DNA from 4 places in the Arthrobacter sp. NPDC055138 genome. Region 3 is predicted to be linked to each of the others. Evidence: predicted binding sites of a transcription regulator. Region 3 holds the regulator's gene; each other region holds the start of a gene.
What was found. The regulator LexA, encoded in region 3, represses DNA repair genes until DNA is damaged. The targets are predictions, from matches to a motif close to TCGAACANNTGTTCGA.

Region 1 (4,845 bases), on a different contig from region 3:
ATCGCCGTGACCCACGCACCGTACCAGCGTGTGCTGGACCAGTTCACCGCCGGGAACGCCGATTTGATCTTGGCTGGACATACCCACGGAGGCCAAGTCTGCCTGCCCGGTTACGGGGCCTTGATCAGCAACTGCGATCTGCCGACCTGGCGCGCCCGCGGCCTGACCTACTGGGATCATCAAGGGCGCAGCGTCCCGTTGAACGTCTCCGCAGGTTTGGGAACGTCCCGGCTGGCTCCGATCCGGTTCGCATGCCGCCCGGAAGCAGTGCTGCTGACGCTGACACCTTCTCCATCCGCCACCGCCAGTGAAGCCCCCGCCGGAGGGCTCAGGCTCGGCTAAAGGTGCAGCCTGCAGCAGAATAGAGCAATAGCTGCCGGTTCGAGAATGCACGGCCTGACCGGTACAAGAACGCACAGCCTTTCAGATTGGCGCCGCCCGGATTCACCTCACCGTGCGGCTTGCTCCCGTGGCCGTCCCGTTCGTGGCCCGTGGCGGAGCGGCCGGAATCTGGGTTTGCCAGTAGGCGTTTCGCAGTGGTTTGCGGCGCGGATCGATGTAGTTCGGTGGAGTGAACCAGGGGATGCCTTCGAGGACGTTGATTACCCAGTTGCCTTGCTCGATCAGGTCGTGGTGCAGGCCGCAGAGGCAGACTCCGTTGTTGACGTCGGTCCGGCCGCCGGCCCACCAGGGCACAATGTGGTGTGCCTCGGTCCACAGAGCCGGCATGCTGCAGCCGGGGAAGGCACAGCCTTTGTCCCGCGCTATCAGCGCCTTGCGGATCGCCCGGCTGAAAAAGCGTTGGGCTCTGCCCAGATCCAAAACCTCACCCTTGGAACCGAGGACCGCGGGAATGATTTCGGCGTCACAGGCCATCCGGCGCACCGTTTTAGCCGAGAGCGACCCGTTGTAGACGGCGCTGCCGCCGCCCGCGACCAGCCCGGCGAGTTGTTCATAACCGCTGGTAACGATCATCTGCGTGCGCAGCCCGCCGGCGTCGGGAAGCTTGTCAACGTTCAGGGCAATACGGCAGGCACCGATCAGGCCGGCCAGAAGCTTCTGCGCCCGGGTGAACTGATCAAGACCCGTTAGGACCACGGGATCCGCCTCCTCGGGAGCCATCCCTTCGGAGTCAGCGCCTTCTGGGACCTCGCCCTCGGGCCCCCTGCCTTCGGAATCGTGGCCCTCATCGCCGGCTCCTTCTGCGAGGGTGCCGGCGCCTCCGGATGCGGTACCGCGAGTGCCTTCAACCTTGGAGGCGCCCGATAGCTCATCTTCTGGTGCAGCGGCGGCAGCTGGTTCTTCACATTCTGTGGCTGTGTGTGCGGCTGAGCCTGCGTCCCCGTTGTCTGTTCTAGTGGCGCCGGTTTCATCGATAGCTGCCTGACCCGGGTTGATTGCTGCCGCTTCGATGGCTTCCGGGCGGATGCGGGGGTTCGCGGCGCTGTTCATCACCGTGGCCAGGAGTTCGTACTGGTCGTCAGTGGTGTTGATGACGAACTGGTGCAAGCCCCGCCGTCGTCCGCGGTAGAACATGCCCTGCCGTGCCCGCAGCTCCTCTTCGGACGGTTCGGCGCCGTCCTGGTCCACGGCCGTTTCCCAAGTTTTGGCGACCATCCCCAGCGTGTCAGCGTCGCTTTCAATGGCCTGGGTGACCAGCGAGGCTTCCATTGCCTCCAACGTGCCGCGATCAGCGGCGTGACTGGCCCGGCCGAGGGAATCGGCAATGACGGCCGCGGCTTGGCCGCTGACGTCCCCACGGGCCATGGCTTCTGCCAGTACGGGCAGATCTGGTGCACCGGCCTCGCCGCCCAGCGTGACCCGGGCGCTCACGGCCTTGCCTACTCGCAGCCGCCGGCGTGCTTCGACGATGCCGATCCCCAGCCGCGAGCGCAGGTACTCGGCATTATTCCGGAATTCGGTCTTGCGGCGACGCTGCGGCTTCTCCGGCCCAGGGACGTCAGAGCCGCCGGCGCCAGCAGGGCTCCCGGAGGGCTCTCCTCCGCCCGCGGTGATGGCTGCAGCCGGATTGGCCCACTCCCCCGCGCTCCCCGGGGCGCAATCATCGGCGAAGGCTGCCGCGTGTGCGGTGGATTCCCCGTCGGCGGCGAGGTCAGCGCACTCCACGGCATGCGCACCCGCCGCCTGCAGGTATTCCAAGGTCTTCGAAACGTCCTCGACCGCCGCTACTCTGTTGGCCAGATCCCGGTTGGACAGCATCGGCGCTTCCGCCACAAAGCGGTCAGCAATGTCTTGCAGCACGGCGCGCACCTCGGCCAGAGACGTGTCCGTCTCCTCGGTCGGGTCCATCACTGCAAGCGCCATACCACGATTTTATTCGCACGTGTCTTCGACCCCTAGCGATACTCCGCAATGTGTAGGAGTAGTCGGCGCCGGCATTACCCTCGTGCGCAGAGGCGCGCCACCGGCCGCTCACCAAAGCAGTTCCAGAAAGCTGACGAGGGGCCGCGGGTCGGGCGGCGGCCGGCTATTTTCTTGAGTGGCCGACCGTCAGAACCCGGATGTCGCCCCCCACTGGTCTGCGTCGACGGCGGCCAGATTGCGGATCAGGACGATCAGCCATGCGAAGACCAGAGAGGACGCAATAAGCTCCACCGCGGTGAGGTTGTAGTAGGCAAAGGGGAAGTACATCAATACGGCGAAGCCGATAACCGCCAGGAAAAGCCATCCCAGCGAGGTGAAAGCCGCTGGGATCGCGGGGACGAGGGACCGGATGCGGACGACGAGGGTCCCAAACACGACCATCATGCCCGAGGCGGCGATGGTGTGAAGGACGAAGAGCTCATCGACGGGCAGCAGTCCCACGCAGGCGAGGAGCACGCCGATCAGGACGATGCCTCCTTCCAGCAGGCGCACCCGGCGGCGGGCGGGCGCGGTGTCCGCCGTCGTCTTGAGGGTCTTCGTCGCGTATCCGGCGAGAGTGGTGACCACGACGCCTGCGACGATCAGCGTGACGTTGAACGCCGCCCCGGAGACATCGGAGCTCGCGCCGAGGGCGCTGAGGTGTTCCTGCCACCACTGGGGGTCTTCTGCGGTGAGCATGCTCGTGAGTACACCGGTGACGAGGAAGACGGCAAGGAGCCCGGCGAGCCGGTATGCGTTCATGGTGATTGCCGAGAGGTAGGCGATGTACACACTGATGGCTCCAGTGGTTCCGACAATGATTGCACCGGCCAGCGGGTACAGGACGGCCCCCACGAACGCCCGCTGGAAAAGGGAGAACAGTGCCAGCCAGCTGAGCAGGAAGATGCTGGCATGGGCCAGCGCGAGCGCGGCGATGTCAATGATCCTGCGCGTCCGTCCCTCCGCGGGAGCCGGCGGGAGGTCAGGCTCCGGACGTTGCAGGGAACCGGCCACCACAGCGGCAAAGCCGAGGAATGCTGTCCCCAGCGCAGCGATGTCGCCCACGGAGCCCCGCCCTGACAGGGGCACGGGTTCCCGGCCGATGAGCAGGACTGCGACCCCGCCGAGGATCAGGAATCCCGCGCTGCCGACGAGGAGGGCTCGCGACTCGGCCGTGGCAGCAGCGTGCTTTTTCAGGGCGGACATCGCTCACTTCGCTTCGCCTGGGCGTGGTCCTTCCGGGTACCTTCAACGCTAGAACTATCCCCCCGCCTGGTGCCGTCACCCGGAAGGGATGAAACAGCCGTGCCCGCGCCTCCCCTCAGGCTCGAGATCCCTCTCCCCTTAGCTGCCTGCAGGGTGTTGAATGGACGCATTTCTTGCTTTTTTTGCTGCTGTCCGTTGGATCATGAGTGCCCGCTCCCCGGCTCAACCGTCCTGCGGACGGCCGCGCAGCGGGTGCCTTGCGCTCGGCGCTTCGCTTATTTCCTCGCGCAACCCAGGGGGTCCCGCAGCAGGTCGAGCGCTTCGAGTAGGTGGTCGTAGGATGCTACTTCGTCCTGGGCCTGAGACAACCCATGGGCGTGAGGTCAAGCGCTGCCAACGGCAGCAGGCGAAGCCCAGGGCCCCGAGGGTGACCGGCACCTCACTCGGCTCGTTAGGATAGTTGCTGCGGTGCACAAGGCACCAGTGACGAACCCACGCGATGAATCGATGAAATGACCGAGCTTTCCCTCTGGCGGACCATTGCCAGGCTCAAGGACTATGTACGGCCCATCCTGCCCAGGCTGATCATGGGATTCTTCAGCGCCCTCGGTGCCAGCCTCGTGGCCTTGGCCATTCCGCAGGTGCTCCGCGGGCTCGTCGACACCATCCACACCGGAGGCGCCCCCTCCGAAGTCTGGGGTCCCGCCGTCGTCATTGCCGTGCTTGGCCTGGCCGAAGCGGGCCTGGTGTACCTGCGGCGCGTATTCGCGATCGCGCCGGCCACGGATGTGGAGATGGGCATGCGCACCCGCTTCTACAAGCATGTGCAGCACTTGCCGGCCGCCTTCCACGACCGGTGGGGGTCGGGCCAGCTGCTTTCCCGGACGATGGCCGACCTGGGCCTGATCCGCCGCTGGCTGGCGTTCGGATCGCTGATGCTGGTGGTCTCCTTCGTGACGGTGGTCGTGGGCCTAGTGCTCATGTTCGCGCTGAACCAACTGCTGGGACTGGTCTTCCTGGTCGCTGCCGTGCCGCTGGTCTGGCAGGGGTTCCGCTTCCGCACGGCGTTCGGCGCCTCCTCCCGGCTCAGCCAGGACCAGGCCGGGGACCTGGCCACCACGGTGGAGGAATCGGTGCACGGCATCCGCGTGCTCAAGGCCTTCGGCCGGGGCCCGTACGCACTGGACAACTTCCACGGGCAGGCGGAAGAACTGCGCCAGACCGAGCTGGCCAAGGCCCGCACGCTGTCCAAGTTCCTGGCCACCGTCGTTTCGC
Region 2 (4,845 bases), on a different contig from region 3:
CTTGGGCGCCCAGCTCGCTTGGTTGGTGAAGACACCGCTGCCGAGGATGACGGTACCGGCGGCAAGCAGCACACCGAGCCAAATAAGTGTCCGCCGAGCAATGCTGGTGGAACCGGATCGTGCCATGGAAGATCTTTCTCTCATCGACTCAGGCGGCCGGCGAAACCGGCCGGTACACGGCGAAGTGGCGGGGGCATGCCCCGCCACTGCACGCCTATGCGGCTAAGCCGTCGCTGGCCTACTTGGTGTCTTTGTTCTGCTCTTCGTTGAGGCGCTTCAGGGTCTCCTCGGCGGTTTCCTCCGGCCGGTCGGCCTGCTCAGCGGTCAGCGAAGAGGCATCGTCCGGGACCTCGGGGGTCTCCGGCGTCACCACTTCGTTTACTGCCTGCGTGTGCACCGTGGCGGTGTTGCCCGGAGACAGTTCGAGGACCACCTTGTTGTTGTCGGCGTCGACGGAAACGACGGTGCCGAAGAGACCGAACTGGGTCATCACCTCGGTGCCGGGAACCATCTGTTCCTTGAGACGCTCAGTCTTTTCGCGCATCTGGGCCTGGACCTTCTTCTGCTTGCGGAACATGAAGAAGATCAGCAGCGCGAAAACAGCGAACAGGCCGATGGTCATCACATCGATGCCACCGCCGGACTGCTGCTGGGTATTGGTAGCAGCGAAGAGATTTACGAACACAGGAAATTTCCGTCCTAGAAGTCTGGGGCGGACCGGCAGGAGATTCCGGACCGTATACGCAGCCTGCCGTGTTCCTCACGGAACGGCGCACTCCGCACGTTCCTACCATTCTACGCGGTGACCGCGCTTACACGGCCACTTCAGTTATCGGCGAAATCCGTGTCCGGTTCCAGCAGTTCCGCGAGCAGGTCCCCGGTCTGTCCCGCGGCCAGATGATCCGGCACCGCCAGCCCCAGATGCCGCCAGGCGGCAGCAGTGGCGATCCGCCCGCGCGGCGTCCGGCCCAGCAACCCTTCCCGGACCAAGTACGGTTCGGCCACTGTCTCTACTGTCTCGGTCTCCTCACCGACAGCAATGGCCAGCGTGGACAGGCCGACCGGTCCGCCACCGAACTTGGTGATCAGCGCGGTCAGCACCGAACGGTCCAGCCGGTCCAGGCCGCGCTCGTCGACCTCGTACATGTCCAGCGCAGCCGCTGCCGCCCGGGAATCGATTTCGTCGATCTTGTGAACCAATGCCCAGTCCCGGACCCGGCGGAGCAGACGGTTGGCGATGCGGGGCGTGCCGCGGGAGCGGCCGGCAATCTCCGAGAACCCTGCTGAGCTCACCTTCAGGTCCAACAGCATCGCCGAGCGGCGGAGCACCAGTTCCAGCTCTTCGACCGCGTAGAACTCCAGGTGCCCGGTGAACCCGAACCGGTCGCGCAGCGGACCTGGGAGCAGCCCGGCCCGGGTGGTGGCACCGACCAGCGTGAACGGGGGCAGATCAAGCGGGATGGCTGTGGCGCCGGCGCCCTTGCCCACCACGATGTCCACCCGGAAGTCTTCCATGGCCATGTACAGCATTTCCTCCGCCGGACGCGACATCCGGTGGATCTCGTCGAGGAAGAGGATCTCCCCTTCGGTCAACGAGGACAGGATCGCCGCCAGGTCGCCGGCGTGCTGGATCGCCGGACCGGAGCTGATCCGGAGCGGCGCGTTCATCTCCGCGGCGATGATCATCGCCAGCGTGGTCTTGCCCAGCCCGGGCGGACCGGACAGCAGGACATGATCGGCCGTCCGCTCGCGGATCCGGGAGGCTTCCAGCACCAGCGACAGCTGCTGCCGGACTCTCGCCTGACCCACGAAATCATCCAGGTTCTTGGGCCGCAGCGCTGATTCGACGGCCCGCTCTTCGGCCTCCGAGGCGGTGGAGACCAACCGGCTCTCCCCGGTGTCCTCGAGCACGCTACTTCACTCCCGCAGGGCGCCGCGCCGAGCCGGTCCGGGCACCGTCCTGGCCCAGCCGCCGCAGCGTCAGCCGCAGCAGGTCGCCCACCTGGCCGGCGGCGGCTGCCTCCGGATTCTCCTCGGCGGTGGTGTCCACGGCGGCCGCGGCGTCCTTGTCCGACCAGCCCAGGCCGGAGAGCGCCTGCTGCACCTGGCCCTTCCAGCCGGCAGCCTGCTGCGGAGCCACTTCGCCGGTCGGCACCAGCTTGCCGGCCAGTTCCAGCACGATCCTGCCGGCGAGCTTCGGCCCGATGCCGGGCACCTTACTGAACGCCTTGTTGTCGCCGTCCGCGGCGGCAATCCGCAGGGCTTCGGGCGAGTGCACCGACAGCGCCGCCAGGCCCAGCCGCGGGCCAACGCCGCTGACCGAGATGAGGGTCTCGAATACTTCCCGCTGCGCGGCGTCCTCGAACCCGTACAGCGTCATGGAGTCTTCGCGCACAATCATGGTGGTGGCCAACTGGGCTTCCCGGCCGACGAACAGCGTGCCAAGGGTCTGCGGCGTCGCCTGGACGAGCATGCCGAATCCATTGACGTCGATCACGGCCGAGTTCAACCCCACCTGGGCGACGACGCCGCGCAACGAGCTAATCATGATCCAACTCCCACTTCCGGCACTGGCTGCTGTCCGGAGCCCGCTTCCCGGACCCGAGCACGGGAGGGATTGTCCGAACATATTTACGAATAGCTTACGGGGCGGCGCCGACATTACCGGCAACCGCCACGCCCCTTGGCAGCCTTCGCGCCGGGCCGCACCGGTCGACTCAGCGGCGGTTGCGCTTGGCCTTTGCTTCGGCTTCCGCCCAGAGCCTCTGGGCAGCCGTCATGCCGCCGCCCGCGGCCGGCTTCGCTGCGCCGCCGCGCCACGCGTGCGTGATCGCCAACGCCAGCGCATCGGCGGCATCGGCCGGACGCGGCGGAGTGTCCAGCCGAAGGATCCGGGTCACCATTTTCGTCACGGCCGCCTTGTCCGCTTGCCCGTTGCCGGTGACCGCGGCCTTCACCTCGGTGGGTGTGTGCAGCGCGACGGCGATCCCCCGCCGCGCTGCTGCGGTCATCACCACGCCGGACGCCTGCGCCGTACCCATCACCGTGCTGACATTGGTCTGGCTGAAGACGCGTTCGACGGCGAGCACGTCAGGGGCGTGGGCATCAAGCCATTCGTCGATGGTCTCGGCAATCTTCAGCAGCCGCAGTTCCAGCGGCATGTCCGGAGTGGTCCCGACGACGCCTACTTCCACCAGGGTGGAGCGGCGGTTCGGCTCGACGTCGACCACGCCCAGGCCGCACCGGGTCAGGCCGGGGTCCACGCCCAGTACGCGCAAGGCGGTCGCCGACGCTCTGCCCGGGATCAGTCGTTCTCGAGTTCGGCGAGAACGTCCTGGCTGATGTCGGCGTTGGAGTAGACGTTCTGCACGTCGTCGAGGTCCTCCAGGGCGTCGACCAGCTTCAGGAACTTCCGCGCAGCATCGGCGTCGAGCTCCACGGCCATTGAGGAGACGAACTCGATTTCATCCGTTTCATACTCGATGCCGGCTTCTTCCAGGCCTGCCACCACGGCGCGCAGGTCAGTCGGGTCGGAGTGGACCTCGAAGTTCTCGCCTTGTTCCTTGACTTCCTCGGCGCCGGCGTCCAGCACGGCCATCAGCAGGTCGTCCTCGGTGAGCTCGTTCTTGGGCAAGGACACCACACCCTTGCGGGCGAACATGTAGGAGACCGATCCGGGGTCGGCCACGGTGCCGCCGTTACGGGTGATAGCCAGGCGCACCTCGGAGGCGGCGCGGTTCTTGTTGTCGGTCAAGCACTCGATCAGCACGGCGGAGCCCTGCGGTCCGCGGGCTTCGTAGATGATTTCGGTGTAGTCGATGGTTTCGCCGGTGAGGCCGGCGCCGCGCTTGATGGCGCGGTCGATGTTGTCGTTGGGCACCGAAGTCTTCTTGGCCTTCTGGACGGCCAGTTCCAGCCCGGGGTTTCCGGACATATCGGCGCCGCCGGCGCGTGCCGCTACCTCGATGTTCTTGATCAGCTTCGCGAACGACTTGGCGCGCCGAGCGTCGATCACGGCCTTCTTGTGCTTGGTGGTCGCCCACTTAGAGTGTCCGGACATGCTTAGGCCTCTCCTCTGACGATGCGGATGAATAGTTCGTGGATGCGGCGCTCCCCCGTCACCTCCGGGTGGAAAGAAGTCGCCAGCAAATGCCGCGAACGCACTGCCACAATTCTAGCTGTCCCGTGCAAAGTTCCCGTGTGGGACGCTTCCGAGGGTTCCACCGTGGCCAGGACCTCCACACCGTCGCCCACCCGTTCCACCCAGGGCGCACGGATGAAAACGGCGTGCACAGGCGCCGGATCCTGGTCCGGGGACGGTGCGCTGAACTCCAGCCCGCGGAAGTCCAGATCCGTTTCAAACGACTCACGCTGCCGGCCGAAGGCGTTCCGCCGCACGGTAATGTCGAGGCCGCCGAGGGTCTGCTGGGGCTCGCCCTTGAGGTCGGTGGCGGGATCCGCGATCTCCTGGGCCAGCATGATCATGCCCGCGCAGGAGCCGTAGACGGGCATCCCCGCCTCGATCCGCTTCTTCAGCGGATCGGCCAACTCGAAAATCCGGGTGAGCTTGTCGATCGTTGTGGATTCCCCGCCGGGTATGACCAGCCCGTCCACGGCATCCAGTTCGCCCGGCCGGCGCACCGGCATCGCTGCGGCGCCGCTGTGTTCCAGGGCGGATATGTGTTCGCGGACATCGCCCTGCAGGGCGAGCACACCAATCGTGACCACGGTGAAGGTTCCTCGGATTCGGTATCGGGCCGCGCGCGTGGCGGCCGTACGGAAAAACAGTAATACCAACCGGTCCTGCGGTGTTAAACCGCGCCGGCCGCTGCTGTGCGGCACGCC
Region 3 (4,845 bases):
CCCTGCAGTCGCAGATCGTCAAAAGGGACCTGCCGCGGCTGATGGAAGCCGTCGCCGATGAGCTTCCCCGGCCGTTGGACGTGGCGCTGCTCAAGGGGCGGAACAACTACGTCTGCCTGCATAAGCTGGCAGGCGGCTTTCCGGACGAAGACGCGCCTGCTGCGCTGTTCAGCCTCGGCGAGGACGCCGTCCCGCATCCGGCTCCCGCCGGCGGAGGGGCGTCCAGCGGGGCCGCGGGTGCATTGGGCAAGGAGGTCGTGCGGCTGCGCGAATGGGCGCAGGAGACCGAGACCGGCGATCGCGATGAACTGGTGCCCGGGGTCAGCGATCGCGCGTGGCGACAGGTCTCCGTGGGATCGATGGAATGCCTCGGCGCGCAAAAATGTCCCCTCGCCGCCGAGTGCTTCAGCGAACTGGCGCGCGGACATGCTGCCGAGGCGGACATCGTGATCACCAACCACGCCATGCTCGCCATCAACGCCTTTGAGGGCGTGGCCGTGCTTCCGGACTACGACGTGGTGGTGATTGACGAAGCCCACGAATTGCAGGACCGCGTCACCAGCGCCGTGGCGGGGCAGCTGTCGGCTGCCATGGTCCGCACTGCGGCTTCGACCGCGCGCAAGCACACCGGGATCAGCGTGGAGCCGCTGAACTCGGCTGCCGGCGCCCTGGAGGACGTACTGGAGCCGTTGCCGAGCGGATTGTTGGCCTCCGGCCTGCGCGAGGAGCAGGAGTTGGTCCTCGCGCAGCTGCGGGAGGCGGCCCGCGCAGCGCTATCCGATTCCAAGCCCGAGGGGTCCGCGGCGGCAGACGGCGGGAGGCAGATGGCCCGATCCCGTCTTTCCTCGGTGCTGGAGATGGCCGAACGGCTGCTTTCGGCGGCAGATTCCCGCGAGGTCATTTGGGCGACCCGTCCCAGCACCTTCGGCGAGACCGGCGACTATATCGCCAACGACGACCAGCCGGCTACGCTCAACGTCGCCCCGTTGTCTGTTGCCTCCAGGCTGCGTGAAGGGCTCTTCGACGAACATACGGTGGTGCTGACCTCCGCCACGCTGTCGGTGGGGGGCACCTTCGACGCCGTTGCCGGTTCGCTCGGATTGTTGGGGGCCGGTGCCCCAGCGTACTCAAGCGCCGACGTGGGCAGTCCCTTCGATTACCCCCGCCAGGGTGTGCTGTATGTGGCATCGCATCTGCCCAAGCCGGGCCGTGGCACCAGCAGCGAGCAGCTCGACGAACTCGAGGAGCTGCTGCGCGCCTCACGCGGCGGGGCCCTCGGATTGTTCTCCTCGCGTCGCGCGGCAGAAGAAGCTGCCGCCGAAATGCGTCAGCGCACCGAACTGACCATCCTGTGCCAGGGCGAATCATCAATGGGGGCGCTGGTCCGCCAATTCGCCGATGAACCGGACACCTGCCTGTTCGGCACGATGACTCTGTGGCAGGGAGTCGATGTTCCGGGCGAGGCATGCCGGTTGGTGGTCATCGACCGAATTCCGTTCCCGCGGCCGGACGACCCGCTGACCACTGCCCGGACCCGGTCGGTAGCTCAGGCCGGCGGCAATGGTTTCATGACGGTCTCGGCCACCCACGCAGCAGTGCGGCTGGCCCAGGGCGCTGGCCGCTTGATTCGCGCATCCAATGACAAGGGGGTTGTGGCCGTGTTGGATTCCCGTCTGGCCACCGCCCGCTACGGAAATTTCCTCCGCAGTGCCCTGCCGCCGTTTTGGAGCACGAAGGATGGCGCCATCGCCCGCCAGGTCCTGGAGCGGCTGGCGGCCGCCGCCGCCTGAACCGGCGGCCGCCAGAACCATCCGGGTCCGCCGCCGAATGGGCAGGCTGCATCGGCTGAAGGAGCGGTGGCGGAGCAGTCAGAGCGCCCGCATCACGGAGACAACCTTGCCCATGATGGTTGCGTGGTCGCCCAGAATCGGTTCATAGCGCGTGTTCTGCGGCAGCAACCAGGTGTGCCCGTCTCGCTGCCGGAAGGTTTTTACCGTTGCCTCTTCGTCGAGCAGCGCCGCAACAATGTCGCCGTTCTCTGCGGTGTGCTGCTGCCGAACCACCACCCAGTCGCCATCGCAAATGGCAGCATCGATCATCGAATCGCCGGAAACCTTCAGCATGAACAACTCGCCGTGCCCCACCAGCTGCCGGGGCAGCGGCATGACGTCCTCGACCGCCTGGTCTGCCAGGATCGGTCCGCCGGCGGCGATCCGTCCCACCAGCGGCACCATGGCCGTATCGGATGACGTGGTGAGTTCGGCCACCGCGACGCCACTGGAGCTGCGCAGCTGCTGCGGCTCGTCCACGCCCACGATTTCCACGCCGCCCTGTTCAAGCGTCAGCGGAGTGAGGATCTCCATGGCCCGGGGACGCTTCGGGTCCCGCCGGATGTAGCCCATCTTCTCCAGTTGGGCCAGTTGATGGGTGACGCTGGACAGGCTTGCCAAGCCGACGAGGTCGCCGATCTCGCGCATCGACGGCGGGTACCCGTGGGCAATAACGGAGCGCTGGATGGTTTCCAGGATCTTCTTTTGCCGCGGCGTCAGGCTGCGTCCGACCTTGACAGGGCGGCCTCGTCGCCGCGCTCCGGCAGTGGTGGTGGTCTCTTCGGACATATCCGGCCCCGGTCTTCCCATGATGGTCCAGGTGCCGGGTCTGGCTGATGCGGAACCGGCACTCGGATTGCTGTCTCGACTGTTTTGTCAGTGGCGGCTGATGCACTGCAATTCACAGCCGCTCATGCCATCAACGCTAGGCGAGGCGGTGAGGAATTTCAAACATTTGTTCGACTGAGTCTCGACAATAGTCGATCACCAGTGCTAAAACTGTAGAAGACGCATTCGAAGATGCGTTCGAATGCGGTGGTTCGATGATCGAAACCAGTCGAAATAGATCGAAATCGGAAAGGTGGCACCATGTCCGCCCAGCTCGCACCGCAGTCCGCAGACTTCCGCGCCAACGCCCCCCTCCGGCTTACCCGCCGGGGCCGTTTGCTGCTGATTGGCCTGCCGCTCATGCTTGCCGCGGCCGTCGCGCTCACCCTGGTCGGCTTCTTCACCGCACCGGCAATGGCCGCTGCCGGAGGGTTGGGGCCGGGGCCGGCCGTTACCGTCACTGTCGGCAGCGGCCAGACGCTCTGGGATGTGGCGGTGCTGTCCGCCCCCGACCGCAACCCGCATGATGTCATCTTCGAGATCGCGCAATTGAACGGCCTGGACGGGGACATCGTCCATTCCGGCCAGCAGTTGCTGGTGCCGTCAGCGCATTGAGGCAACCGTAATATGAGCCGCTTCGGCCCGCCCGATTCCTGCCCCGGGCGGGCCGAAGCTTAAGCTGGATCGGTGAGTGAGCAGTTAGAACGCCTGAACCGTCTGCCGTTGCGGGGTAATCTCCGGGGCCTGGAGCCATATGGTGCCCCCCAATTGGACGTGCCCATCCTGCTGAATGTCAACGAAAACACCCACGGCTTGCCGGAGACGGTGCATCAAGCCATCGTCTCGGCCGTCAGCGCCGCAGCGGCCGGTTTGAACAGGTATCCGGACCGCGAGTTTACCGAGCTTCGGACGGCGCTGTCCCTCTATCTGGGACACGGCCTCACGGCAGAGAACATCTGGGCGGCCAACGGTTCGAATGAAGTGCTGCAGCAAATCCTTCAGGCCTTCGGCGGGCCGGGCCGGACCTTGTTGAGCTTCCCGCCCACGTATTCCATGTACCCGCTGCTGGCCAGCGGGACGGACACCGAGTATGTTGCGGTGCCGCGCGGAGCGGACTTTGCGATCTCCGCGGAAGCGGTTGCCGCTGCCGTCGCAGAATCCGCAGCCAACGTCGTCGTCCTGTGTTCCCCGAACAACCCGACGGGCACCGCGCTGGGCCTTGACGTCGTCGAGGCCGCCTACGAAGCGGGAGAGGCATCCAACGCCATAGTGATCGTGGATGAGGCCTACGCCGAATTCGCCCACGCCGGCACGCCGAGCGCGCTGACGCTGCTGCCCGGCCGGGAGCGGTTGATCGTCTCCCGCACCATGAGCAAGGCTTTCGCCCTTGCCGGTGCCCGAGTGGGGTACCTTGCCGCCGCGCCGCAGGTTGCCGACGCCCTGCGCTTGGTCCGCCTGCCCTACCACCTGTCCGCGATCACCCAGGCGACGGCGCTGGCCGCACTGGAAAATGCGGACGCGCTGCTCGCCAATGTTGAGGACATCAAGACCCAACGGGACCGCATTGTCGACGGACTGACCGAACTCGGTTTGAAGCCGGCACCGTCGGACTCCAACTTCGTGTTCTTCGGCGGCCTGGACGACCCGCACGCGGTGTGGCAGGGGCTTCTGGAAGCCGGCGTGCTGATCCGCGACGTCGGGATTCCCGGACACCTGCGGGTGACGGCGGGCACTGAGGCCGAGACCACAGCCTTCCTCGAAGGCATCAAGGCCCTGATGTCGAGCCGAGTCTCCTAAACTGTAGTAAGAGCGCACCGGCCTGGCCGGTCAACCATTTTCGTCAAAGGACCCCCATGACCGTGGATACCACCACCGGACGTACCGCACGCCTCGAACGCATCACCAGCGAGTCGTCCGTGCTGGTTGAACTGGATCTCGACGGCACCGGCCGATCCGAGATCAGCACCACCGTGCCGTTCTACGACCACATGCTCACCGCACTGTCGAAGCACTCGCTGGTCGATCTGACCGTGAAGGCCACCGGCGACACACATATTGACGCCCACCACACGGTGGAAGATGTCGCCATCACGATCGGCGAGTGCTTGAAGCAGGCCCTGGGTAACAAGGCCGGGATCCGCAGGTTCGGCGAGGCAACGGTGCCGCTGGATGAGGCGCTGGCCCACGC
Region 4 (4,845 bases), on a different contig from region 3:
CCCGCCACGGCGGCGGCGCGTTCTCGGGCAAGGATCCGTCGAAGGTTGACCGCTCGGCGGCCTACGCCATGCGCTGGGTAGCCAAGAACGTGGTGGCCGCCGGCCTGGCGCGCCGGGCAGAGATCCAGATCGCCTATGCCATTGGCATGGCACGCCCGGTGGGCATCTACGTGGAGACCTTCGGCACCGAGACGGTGGACCCGGCGCGGATTGGCCAGGCCATCAACGAGGTGTTCGACCTGCGTCCGCTGGGCATCATCAGCGACCTGCAGCTCAAGCGGCCCATCTACAAGCAGACCGCAGCGCACGGCCACTTCGGCCGCGAAATTCCGGACTTCACCTGGGAGCGGACCGACCGCGCCGACGCGCTGCGCAGCTACTTCAACGCCTGAGCCCGATGGGCTCTGATCCGCACCAGCTGAGCCTGCTGCAGGGCTTCGGCGCGCCGAAGAAGGCTCCCGGCACGTCGCCGGCAGCAGCCAACAACCCGGTGGCACAGGTGCTGATCGAAACGTCGCTGCCGCATCTCGACCGCATCTTCGATTACCTGGTGCCCGAAATTCTCGACGCCGAGGCCGTTCCCGGCGCCCGGGTCAAGGCCCGTTTCGGCGGCCAGGAGATGAGCGGCTTCATCACCCGCAGGACCTCCGACGCGCCGGAAGGCGTCAAGCTGGCACCCCTGGCCAAGGTGGTGTCCGCGCAGCCCGTGCTGACCGACGAGCTGCTCCAGTTGGCGACCGCCGTGGCGGAGCGCTACGCCGGAAACGTCAGCGACGTGCTGCGCGCCGCCATCCCGGCCCGCGTCGCGAAAGTGGACAAGGAGTTCGCCGTCCGGGAAGCGGAGTCCGCGGCTGAAGATGCGCCGCCAGCTGACGGTGCAACAGCCTCAGCGAATTCGGATCCGGACGCCTCCACCCTTCATGCCGCCCAGCCGCAGCCTGCCGACGGCGCCGGACCCCAACCGCAGCCTGTCGAAGACACGCGGCTGACCGAGCCGTCACCGGGCGCCGCCGAGGCCTATGCCGGTTACGAAGGCGCCGGGGATTTCCTGGCCCAGTTGGCCGCGGGTGCCGCGCCGCGGGCGGTCTTGGCCAGCCACAAGTCCTTCGGCCCGGCTTCCTGGGCCGCCCAAGTAGCCCACGCCGTCGCCAGCGTCCGGCAGAGCGGGCGCGGCGCCGTCGTCGTGGTTCCCGACGCGAAGGACCTGGCCAGTCTGGAAGCAGAGCTGCAGCAGGTGCTGGGCGCGGACAAGTACGTCCGGCTGACCGCCGAGGACGGTCCCACACCGCGCTACCGGAACTACCTGCGGCTGCTGCACGGCGAGGTTTCCGTGGCGGTCGGCACGCGATCGGCGGCCTATGCGCCGGTGCGGGATCTTGGTCTGGTTGCCCTATGGGACGACGGCGATGACCTCCTCCTCGAGCAGAGGTCGCCTTATCAGCACGCCCGCGAAGTGCTGCTGCTGCGGACGGCGCAGAGCGGCTGCGCGGCGCTGTTCGCCGGTGTGTCGCGGAGCGGCGAGGCTGAGAGGCTGGTCGAGAGTGGCTGGGCGGCGGCGCTCACGCCCTCGCGGCCCTTCCTGCGGCAGGCGACGCCACGCATCCTCAACACCGCGGACTCGTTCCAACAGGAACGCGACCCGATGCTGCGGCACGCGCGGTTGCCGCACGCCGCGTGGCGGGCGGCCCAGGAGGGGCTGGAACGCGGCCCCGTGCTGGTGCAGGTGGCGCGGACCGGTTTCTCGCCGGCGCTGTCCTGCCAAGACTGCCGGACGCCGGCCAGATGCACCGACTGTAATGGTCCATTGGCGCAATCGGGCCGCACCGCCACTCCTGCCTGCCGTTGGTGTGGTCGGCTCGCCACCAATTACACCTGCCCCGAATGCGGGTCGCACCGGCTCCGCGCCTCGGTGGCGGGTGCACTGCGGACAGCCGAGGAACTCGGGCGCGCCTTCCCCGGCGCCACAGTGGTGTCCTCGTCGGGGGACCACATCAAGTCCGTGGTGGAGTCGAAGAAGGCTCTGGTGGTTGCCACCCCGGGGGCCGAGCCGGTGGCGCCCGAAGGCTACGCTGCGGCCCTCCTGCTGGACGGCAACGCCATGCTCAGCAGAGAGTCATTGCGGACGCCGGAAGACGTGCTGCGCCGATGGTTTCGTGCTGCCTCCTTGGTGAAACCTTCTTCCGAGGGTGGGCTGGTGGTGGTCACCGCCGACCTGGAGACTGTGGTGGCCCCGTTGGTCCGCTGGGACCCCGCGGGCGCGGCGGCCAGGGAAATGCAGCTGCGGCGCGAGCTCCAGTTGCCACCGGCGGTTCGGATTGCCGCTCTGACTGGAAAGGCGTCCGGGATTGAAGCCTTCATGGCCGACTTTGAACTCGGCGGCAGCCTGCGCAGCGTCGGCCCGGTTGAGCTGCCGTCGCGTGAGAGTCAGGCGCGTGAGCCTCAAGCACGTGGTCCCCAGGCGCATGGTTCCCAGCTGCGGCCGGGGGAGACCAGCGAGCACCGCCTGCTGCTGTTCTTCAGCTACCAGGACGGGCCGGCAGTGACTGCGGCGCTGCGCCACCGCAAGGCGGCACTGGCCGCCAAACGGGTACCCGATCCGGTGCAGGTGCGCTGCGACGGTGTCGACTTGCTCTGAGGATGCAGAGCGTTGTTCCGGATTCCGACGACCCTCCTCTCGAAACTACGAACTATTTTAAACCCATTGTGCTCGAACTCACATTCCAGTAAAATAACAGAATGGCATCTGCACCACTCGAACCCGATGAACCGGACACCTCCGGCCGAGCCGGTATGCCATTCGAGCCACAGGTGCCGGACATCTCCGGCCAGGGGAAGGCGCCGTTAGAGCCTCAGATGGCAGACGCCTTCAAGCGGTCGCTAGCTGATCTGTCGCAGACTGAACCTGGCAGCGGCGCTGTATGCCGTGCGCCAATGGTGGGGCAGGGGCGCCGTTTTGGTGTGGTTCAGGAATTTGATGGCGACGGGATACCGGTTGATCCGGATCCGGGCTGGGTGTCGGGTCGGTGGGATGATTCTCCCGAAGCGGAGGCCTACTGGGCGGAACTGGAGGCGTCCTTAGACGTCTCGCTGGCCGACCGGTGCGTGGACCCGCTGAACGGGTTGCTGCCGAGGGAGTTCTTCGACGACGAATCCTGTGTCCGGCCCGCTGGCGCGGATCTGCCTGAACAGACCGGCTTCAGCGATTCGGCTGGTTCGCCTGTTTCGGCTGGCGGTGCCGGTCTTCCCTCCGGGGCGGCGGCCGACGCCGGCACGGGCGGAACGGGTGCCGGGTTGCGGTTGTCCGGCCGGGAGTTGCTGGACGAAGTGGCCCGGCAGGAGCCTGCCCTCATGGTTTACGAGGAAGCCGCGTGCGCGCTGGTCCAGACCGGGCGGGTGCTGGCGTGGCTGGAAGCGCACAAGTTCAGCCTGCTCAACACCCTCTACCAGCAGGCGCTGGACGGGCAGGAAGATGCCTGGGCCACCCCGTACGAACCGGAAGGGCGCCGTCCGAACGGCCACGACGCCGAGTCCTCGGTGGTGGACGAAGCCGCCTGCGCGCTGCGGCTGGCGCGGAGGACGGCCCAAGAGAAGCTCGCGCTGGCCCTCAAGCTGCACGGCACCTTCCGGAACACGCTGGCCGCGCTGTCTGCCGGTGACACCAGCGCCGGGATCGCCGAAGCTTTGGTCGACCAGGCCGGTTCGCTGCCCGAAGACGCCCGCGCCGGGTTCGAAGCCGTGATGCTGCCGGCCGCGACCGAAGACGCGATGACACGGTGCAAGTTCGCCGCGCGCGCCAGGACCCGGCGCGAAAGGGAACACCGGGAAACGATCTCCGTCCGCCACGCCAACGCACGCCGAAACCGGCGGATCGAACTGCACCCGGACGAGGACGGCATGGCCTGGCTGAACGCGTACTTGCCGGCTGAGGAAGCGGTCGCGGCGTTCAATCGGATCCAGTCCACAGCCGTTGCGTTGCAGGGCGCTGAGGAGTCACGCACGCTCACCCAGTTGCGGGCGGATGTTCTCGCCGACCTGCTGCTGACCGGCATGTCACCGGGACCGCGGATGGGCAGGCCGGAACCGAGGATCGCCTCGCATGCCGGCATCACCGTACCGGTGCTGACGCTGCTAGGGCTTGGTGAGGAGCCAGCCGAGCTTGAGGGGCATGGTCCCATCGCACCAGAGGTGGCCCGCCGGTTGGTAGGCGACGCAACGTCCTTCACTCGGATCCTGACCGATCCGATCAAGGGTGCGGTCCTCGCACTCGACCGCAAACAGTACCGGCCCACGAAGGCACAGCGCCGTTTCCTGCGCACTCGGGATCGGACCTGCCGGGCCCCTGGCTGCAACCGGGCCGCCGAACACTGCGAAATCGATCATGTCCACGCCTACTCAAAGGGCGGGAAGACTGATGTCGACTGCATGTGTTGCTTCTGCAAGGTTCACCATGCGCTGAAGACAGCTGGCTACGCGAAGGTGGGCCAGCCGGTCCCGGGCACCATCGACTGGACCACCGCGGCGGGGATAACGTACTCCACCACGGCTGAACCGTTGGCGGTCACACCGCCGGGGGAGCTCGCCGATATCCTCGAACGCCGTGAAATCAGCGAGCTCAACACCAAGCTCAAGGTTGCGTGGGGCAAGCACCAAGCCGCGCACCCGCCCACACCGCATGTCACCCACAACGGAATCGCCACGGACCTCACACCGCCACCGTTCTGAGCGTCCAAATCTGAGCGTGCGAACGTTGGGCTCGCGACGGCGAAAAACCGGTAGTGGACGGATATGCCGCCTGGCGGGCCACCCGTAGCCTGATACCGCAAGCTGAGTCACAGGTCCGGCCGG

Region 1: a site for LexA is predicted at 2,339-2,354, ahead of ACWF5H_RS04375 (DUF222 domain-containing protein). Genes of this name have one in related genera too.
Region 2: a site for LexA is predicted at 2,622-2,637, ahead of ruvA (Holliday junction branch migration protein RuvA). Genes of this name have one in related genera too.
Region 4: a site for LexA is predicted at 2,708-2,723, ahead of ACWF5H_RS06005 (DUF222 domain-containing protein). Genes of this name have one in related genera too.

What each region holds. Positions count from the first base shown of each region.
Region 1 covers NZ_JBSGTH010000001.1:904,821-909,665, reverse strand. Annotated here, with positions in the region: gene ACWF5H_RS04380 (metallophosphoesterase) at 1-342, shown strand, start outside; gene ACWF5H_RS04375 (DUF222 domain-containing protein) at 445-2,325, opposite strand; gene ACWF5H_RS04370 (hypothetical protein) at 2,512-3,570, opposite strand; gene ACWF5H_RS04365 (ABC transporter ATP-binding protein) at 4,083-4,845, shown strand, end outside.
Region 2 covers NZ_JBSGTH010000002.1:132,328-137,172, reverse strand. Annotated here, with positions in the region: gene secD (protein translocase subunit SecD) at 1-126, opposite strand, end outside; gene yajC (preprotein translocase subunit YajC) at 239-685, opposite strand; gene ruvB (Holliday junction branch migration DNA helicase RuvB) at 826-1,911, opposite strand; gene ruvA (Holliday junction branch migration protein RuvA) at 1,913-2,548, opposite strand; gene ruvC (crossover junction endodeoxyribonuclease RuvC) at 2,718-3,278, opposite strand; gene ACWF5H_RS05795 (YebC/PmpR family DNA-binding transcriptional regulator) at 3,305-4,060, opposite strand; gene pdxT (pyridoxal 5'-phosphate synthase glutaminase subunit PdxT) at 4,063-4,746, opposite strand.
Region 3 covers NZ_JBSGTH010000006.1:32,352-37,196, reverse strand. Annotated here, with positions in the region: gene ACWF5H_RS15105 (ATP-dependent DNA helicase) at 1-1,790, shown strand, start outside; gene lexA (transcriptional repressor LexA) at 1,869-2,618, opposite strand; gene ACWF5H_RS15095 (LysM peptidoglycan-binding domain-containing protein) at 2,919-3,272, shown strand; gene ACWF5H_RS15090 (histidinol-phosphate transaminase) at 3,345-4,454, shown strand; gene hisB (imidazoleglycerol-phosphate dehydratase HisB) at 4,511-4,845, shown strand, end outside.
Region 4 covers NZ_JBSGTH010000002.1:178,618-183,462, forward strand. Annotated here, with positions in the region: gene metK (methionine adenosyltransferase) at 1-392, shown strand, start outside; gene ACWF5H_RS06000 (primosomal protein N') at 398-2,635, shown strand; gene ACWF5H_RS06005 (DUF222 domain-containing protein) at 2,959-4,722, shown strand.